Regions from separate parts of the Ferdinandcohnia salidurans genome, predicted to be linked through region 2. Evidence: riboswitches for the same ligand, from Rfam matches in the RefSeq annotation. Region 2 holds a riboswitch; the other holds the start of a gene.
The links. Region 2 has a riboswitch for FMN ahead of ACFSFW_RS05445 (ECF transporter S component). Riboswitches for the same ligand answer to the same signal wherever they lie in the genome.
Positions count from the first base shown of each region.

Region 1 (3,420 bases), on a different contig from region 2:
ATACCAGTTGTAGTTGTTTTATGGTCGATACTCACTGTAAAAGCAGTTCCATGTGGATCCGTATTATGCGCCACCATTGGCTCTAGATTTAGTTTTTTCGCTAGAGACTCTGTAATGGGAGTACATACGAGTCCACGTCCATGTGTGATCATAAAATTAATGACATCTGGGGTTGCTTTATCAGCAATCGCGATAAAATCTCCTTCATTTTCACGATCTTCATCATCACATACAATGATTACTTTTCCTTGTTTTAGTTCTGCAAGTGCTTCTTCAATCGGGTCAAACATTGTAGTCCCCCCTTTATTTTTATTTAAAACCATTTTCTTCTAAAAAACTCGCTGTAATCCTTGATTCAGTTGATTTTTCATTTCCAAAAGACCTTCGCATAAACTGACTGACATATTTGCCAAGCATGTCACACTCGATGTTTACAATGTCTCCTACTCCTTTTTTTCGCAAAATTGTTTCTGTTAGCGTATGAGGTATTAGCGAGAGAGTTAATGTATTTTTCGTTAGCCCAAAGATTGTTAAGCTCGTTCCATCAACTGTTACTGATCCTTTATAAATCATGAACTGGATAAGTTCTTCAGGAATTTCGATTTCATAATACACCGCATTCCCTTTAGGTTCTTTGCGAACAATTTTTCCGATACCATCTACATGTCCTGAAACGATATGTCCTCCAAAACGCCCATTTGCAGACATCGCTCTTTCGAGGTTGACATCATCATTCCGTTGTAACTCACGTAACGAGGTTGATTTAACCGTTTCTGGCATCACATCAACTGTGAATCCGTCTGATGTAAATTCGGTCACCGTTAGACAAACTCCATTAACAGAAATACTATCTCCCAGATTCACATCATCAAGAATTTTTCTAGCTTTAATGACCATTTCAACCGAATCCTGTGATCCATTTATCGCCTTAATTTTCCCGATTTCTTCAACAATTCCTGTAAACATTTTTTCACCTACAATTCCGGTTCGGCTATGATTTTCACATCTTCTCCAAGCTGTTCTACCGATTTAATTGTTAATTGTAATGAATCATCAATTGATTCAATTCCAGAGCCACCAATTGCAGTTGGTGCTTGCTTTCCACCAAATAGTTTAGGTGCTAAATAAACGATAACCTGGTTGATTGCTTTTTCCTTTAAAAAGCTGCCGTTCACTTCAGCTCCACCTTCAACAAAAATAGAGGAAATGCCTTCTTCACCTAAGCGTGTTAACATGGTGCTGATAGATAAATTAGCCTCTTGTAATTGAATAATTCGAACGCCTTTTTTTTCGGAGAACTCGTTAATTTTCTCCTGGTTTACTTGATTAGAAACAATAATCCATGTCTCTGCTTTGCCGTCATTTACTATTTGCGAATCCAGTGGTGTTCGTAATTTCGAATCCAAAATAACACGAATAGGATTTTTCCCAGTACCATTCGGTAATCTTGTTGTTAAGCTTGGGTTGTCCATAAGTACCGTGTTAACACCAACAAGAATGGCATCATGTATACTACGATATAAATGAACGTCTTGTCTTGCAGCCTCACCCGTTATCCATTTGCTCTCACCAGTAACGGTCGCTATCTTTCCATCAAGAGTGGTAGCAGATTTTAGGGTTACGTATGGACGTTTTTTATCTAAATAGTGAAAAAAGACTGCGTTTAATGCATCTGCTTGTTCCTTGCAAACCCCAACCTCTACTTCAATCCCTGCTGCTTTTAGTTTGGCAATGCCTTTTCCAGCGACGAGTGGATTAGGGTCAGTGGTTGCAACTACAACTCTTTTCACCTTACTAGTTATTAACAAATCCGCACAAGGTGGGGTTTTTCCATGGTGACTGCATGGCTCCAAAGTGACATACGCAGTTGAATTTTGTGCCTTTTCTCCTGCCATCCTAATGGCATGCACCTCTGCATGAGGTTCTCCCGCTTTCAGGTGCGCTCCGATTCCTACAACACGACCGTCATTTACAATAACTGCACCCACCACAGGGTTTGGAGTGGTTTGACCAACGCCCGCTTTTGCTACATTAATCGCTAAATTCATATAATCCTGATCTCTCATTTTAACTACGCTCCTTTCTTTTATCTTTTACTTAATAGGGAGTTTCTATCTGATTTACCAAAATAAAAAAGACCTCGGAATACTATCCGGGGTCTGGTAGATGTAATCAAGTCACACAATATGTATTTTTGCCCAACACAAATAAGGGTATATTGAGCAAATTTTTTCACATACCTGTACGTACCTAACATCCTTCTCCCATCCAGACTTTAACTGTCGGCCTTGGATTCTCACCAAGTCCACCATTTTAAATAAGAAACCAAAACCTTGAATTCTTATGGCAAAAGTGCCTACCAACATAAAATGTGGCATTAAAATGGGTCACGGGCTTAGAACAAATTGTTCATCACCGTCGGTAAGGAATTTCACCTAACCCCGAAGGAAAATATTAAATTATCAAATTCGCCTTGGCGTATTTGCCGCCCGATTTTTTTAGGCCCACACGAGGTGGGTCACAAAGACGTTGCCACAGGACGTGGCGTTCTTAGTCTTTGATCCTATGCTCGAAAAATTTCCGCTGAAAAATCGTGGCATCTGCCGGAGGCTTTAATTTTATTCAGTCGGGAATAACGACTGAATAAAGTTAATAGCGATTTAAAACAGTATAACATAAAGTATTATTATTTTGTCGAATTTTACACTTTTGCATTCAAATTAGACAATAAACAACCAATAAATGACTCCCCATGCCAAAGATAATAATAGCAGAACAAAAAACACTGTCCATTTTCCTTTTCCCATCTAGTCTCACCTCAAGAATTATTATAGGACAATAAAAGAAAAAGACACAACAAGAATCACCTGCTGTGTCTAAAATCTACTATTATTCTTCCCAAACTTTAACTTCTTTCATGACATCGCCTTGTTTAATGCGGTAAACAGACTCTAATCCTTCAATCACCTGACCGAATACAGTATGTACCCCATCTAAATGCGGTTGTGGCTCATGTACGATGAAAAATTGGCTTCCACCAGTGTCTTTACCAGCGTGTGCCATTGATAACGATCCAGCCACATGCTTATGTGGATTTCCTTCCGTTTCACACTTAATAGAATAACCTGGTCCACCAGTTCCGTTTCCACGTGGGCAACCACCTTGTGCAACAAAGCCTGGGATTACACGATGAAATGTAAGTCCATTATAGAAACCTTCGTTAGCAAGTTTTTCAAAATTTGCTACAGTTCCAGGTGCTTCATTTGGATATAACTCAATTACGATTTTTTCTCCATTTTCGAATTCAATGCTTGCTTTTTTCATTTGAAACCTCCGCTCATTTTCTTTCGTCCATATGTATTGAACGAGTTCATTTTACTATAAATGGTTGTAATAATCCAATACGAAAGGGGGGAGTTT
Region 1 is NZ_JBHUEK010000004.1:127,600-131,019, reverse strand. It holds gene ACFSFW_RS01035 (bifunctional 3,4-dihydroxy-2-butanone-4-phosphate synthase/GTP cyclohydrolase II) at 1-290, opposite strand, end outside; gene ribE (riboflavin synthase) at 310-966, opposite strand; gene ribD (bifunctional diaminohydroxyphosphoribosylaminopyrimidine deaminase/5-amino-6-(5-phosphoribosylamino)uracil reductase RibD) at 975-2,066, opposite strand; FMN riboswitch at 2,253-2,453, opposite strand; gene ACFSFW_RS01020 (peptidylprolyl isomerase) at 2,890-3,324, opposite strand.
Region 1: linked by a shared signal. The riboswitch ahead of ribD (bifunctional diaminohydroxyphosphoribosylaminopyrimidine deaminase/5-amino-6-(5-phosphoribosylamino)uracil reductase RibD) and the one ahead of ACFSFW_RS05445 (ECF transporter S component) in region 2 are both predicted to bind FMN.

Region 2 (3,420 bases):
CAAAATTAAATAAGAACCATCAAGTACTAGCGGACAAGCTACTATCATTGCATATGGAGGAGTCTCCGTATCGTATATTACCAAAATATAAGTATAGTGACTTGCGAAAAGGGATTTGTTGTGTGAATTGTGGGTCACTTTCTGTGAATGTTGTTGGAAGAAAGTGAATTTGTAGTGGCTGTGGTCATGAGGAATTGGTTATCGATGCAGTTATTCGAAGTGTAGAGGAATTAAAACTTTTGTTTGCAGAATATAAGATTACGACGAATTTGGTGCAGGAATGGTGTAGGATTGTGGACTCTAAGAAGAGAATACAGAGAATTTTGGATAAGAGTTATAAAGCTGTTAGCAACAATAGATGGACATACTATGAATAAACAAAGTTAGTTTACAATCATTTTTCTAACAGACAAGCTAATTCGGTATTTCTCTGAGTAGCGTGTCAAAGACATATATTCTGAGAATCGTTGGATTTTGTCCTCGAGAGCGTGTCTCAGGGACAATTAAAAAGAGAACAAACAGTGTTTTGTCTTAGAGCAGCAGTGTCAAAGACATTTAGTCTGAGAATTGCTGGACTTTGTATTAGAGAGCGCGTCTCAAGGACAATAAAAAAGAAGACTGACTAGTTTTGTCTTAGAGAGATACTCTCAGAGACATTTAATCAAAGAGTAAGTTCCGATTGTCTCCGAAGACTTCTCTAATACCAAAAACAGGCACCCAACCTGGGTGCCTGACATTACATAACTCTATATAGACGACGCTTGTTTATTAATCCACGGATGTAAGCGAGCATACAACAGCATGAAGATTGTTGCCACAATCAATCCTTTTAGTAAGTTAAACGGTAGGATTGCGTAAACCACCATTTTGAGTGTTTCTGGTGATGACATCGCCGGGATATTCAAGAAAAAGTTGAATGCCGGTAAGAAGACATAATAGTTAAGAACACTCATGATGATTGCCATCATGGCTGTGCCGCCAATTAATCCGATTGTTAGGCCTAATTTTGTTTTTAATAGTTTAAAAATGTAGTAGGTTGTTAGAACAAATATAATCCCGGCTACAAAGTTTGAGATGTGACCGACGGGTACACCTGTTTCACTGCCGGTAATAAAATAATCAATCATGTTTTTGAATAATTCAACTAAGATACCGGCCATTGGTCCAAAAATAAGTGCTGCTAGTAAAGCTGGAACATCACTAAAGTCGACGTTCAAGAAGCTTGGGAATGTTGGCAATGGAAAATTGAAGAACATTAGGATGTACGAAATCGTACTCAACATTGCAATTGCCACAAATTGACGTAAAGGTATTTTTTTCATTTTTCTTTCCTCTCCTCTTTTGTCGATCCACCTCAAAAGAAGAAAGGTTCAGCTTGTTAAGACATACCCAAATAAAAACCCCCAAGAATAGTTTCTTGAGGGAGTTAATGTAAAGGCATGCTTAATAAACGTTCAAAACGTAAAAATTTTTGAACGCGCAGAACCTCCATCTTCTCCCATCCAGACTATACTGTCGGCTTTGGAATCGCACCAAATCCTGCCTTGCGGCTCGCGGGCTTAGAGAATAAACTCATCACCGCCGGTCGGGATTTTCACCCGGCCCCGAAGATAGATCATTATTTAATTACACTTTATTGTATCAAGTTTATAGATTAATGTGAAGCAATTTGCTTCTAATCGCCCAATAAATAATAAAAGCTCCCACTACTCGAGCAAAAATCAATTACTTTCCATCTACAACTTCTTTTAGTATCTCATACGAACGTTTTTGTTTATTAGGATCATAGATGTACGAAACGGCCATTAGTTCATCGACATTATATTTTTCTTGGAAGCTTGTTAATTGGTTCCGGATGGAATCTTTGCTTCCTAATAATGTAACGCTGGACATAGAAGTTGCCATTTCTTTTTCAGGCTGATTCCACAGTTCATCCATATTATCAACGGGTGGCTGTAACGGGGTTTGTGTACCACGAACAACATTTAGGAAAAATTGTTGCATGGTTGTTAGTTCCCGTTTAGCCTCTTCATCGGTTTCTGTAGCAATTACATTTAGGCAAACCATCATGTATGGTGAGCTTAAATATTCCGATGGTTCAAAACGTTTGCGGTAAATGGAAATTGCTTCTTCCATGAACCGAGGTGCAAAATGTGATGCAAATACATATGGCAGTCCTAATTTGGCAGCCAAATATGCGGAATCCGTTGAGGAACCAAGAATATATATTGGTACATTTGTACCAACTCCCGGATAAGCTTTTACATAGCCTTGTTTTTCCATTGGTCCAAAGTATGTGAGCAAGGCATTTACATCATTAGGGAAAGTATAGACAGAATCATTATGTGAGCGTCTTAAAGCACTTGCGGTCATCATGTCCGTTCCTGGTGCACGGCCAAGCCCTAAATCAAGTCGATCTGGATAAATGGTCGCCATTGTTCCAAATTGTTCAGCCACAACAAGTGGTGAATGATTTGGAAGCATGATACCTCCTGATCCAACCCGGATTTTTTCGGTATGTTCTAATGTATGTTTTATTAAAATTGGTGTTGCTGAACTAACCAGTGTTGGTGAGTTGTGGTGTTCAGCTATCCAATAACGTGTGTATCCCATTTCTTCTGTTGCTTTGGCTAGATCAACCATAGCATCAATTGCGTCTTTCTCATTCTGTCCTTTGCGGATTGGAGCAAGGTTTAGAACGGAGACTGGTATATTTATATTTGTCATTTCATGAATCCCTTCTTCCATTTTTCTTCAGTCCTATTTTATCAACTGAAAGGAAAGAAACAAACTTTCCTGCTTGAGGAAATTTTCCTAGGAATATTCAGACCATTTGCATCAAGTTTATTTAACTAGTGTGTGATAAAATTTTAGACTATAGGATTATTGAAATATTCAAATAACATGACAAAGGGGGCACTTTATGTCAAATCTAAATCTTAATACGCGAATACAGGCACCTACGAGTTATAAAAAGAAAATAGCGATGATTGGCCCAGGTTTTGTTGCAGCGGCAACGGGTGTCGGAACCGGTGACCTTGTCGCAGCATTGGTTGCAGGAGCAGGTTTTGGTCTAGTATTTGTTTGGGCAATTATTCTTGGTTCTATTTTTAAATACTTTTTAAATGAAGGTGTGGGTCGTTTGCACCTTGGTACAGGTAAAACAATCATCGAAGGCTGGCAACAAATGGGGAAATGGGCTACTGGCTATTTCGGTATTTACTCTGTCATTTGGGGATTTGTGTATGGAGCTGCGGCAACCTCTGCCTGTGCTTTGGCAATGAGCGCGATGTTCCCCGTTCTCCCCTTTTGGGCATGGGCTGTTATTCACGCAATCGTAGGATTCCTTCTCATTTGGAGTGGTCGTTATCTCCTATTTGAAAAAGTAATGATGTTTCTAATTGGTCTAATGTTTGTTTC
Region 2 is NZ_JBHUEK010000007.1:512,914-516,333, forward strand. It holds gene ACFSFW_RS05440 (nuclease-related domain-containing protein) at 1-167, shown strand, start outside; gene ACFSFW_RS05445 (ECF transporter S component) at 747-1,322, opposite strand; FMN riboswitch at 1,487-1,616, opposite strand; gene ACFSFW_RS05450 (LLM class flavin-dependent oxidoreductase) at 1,726-2,727, opposite strand; gene ACFSFW_RS05455 (Nramp family divalent metal transporter) at 2,924-3,420, shown strand, end outside.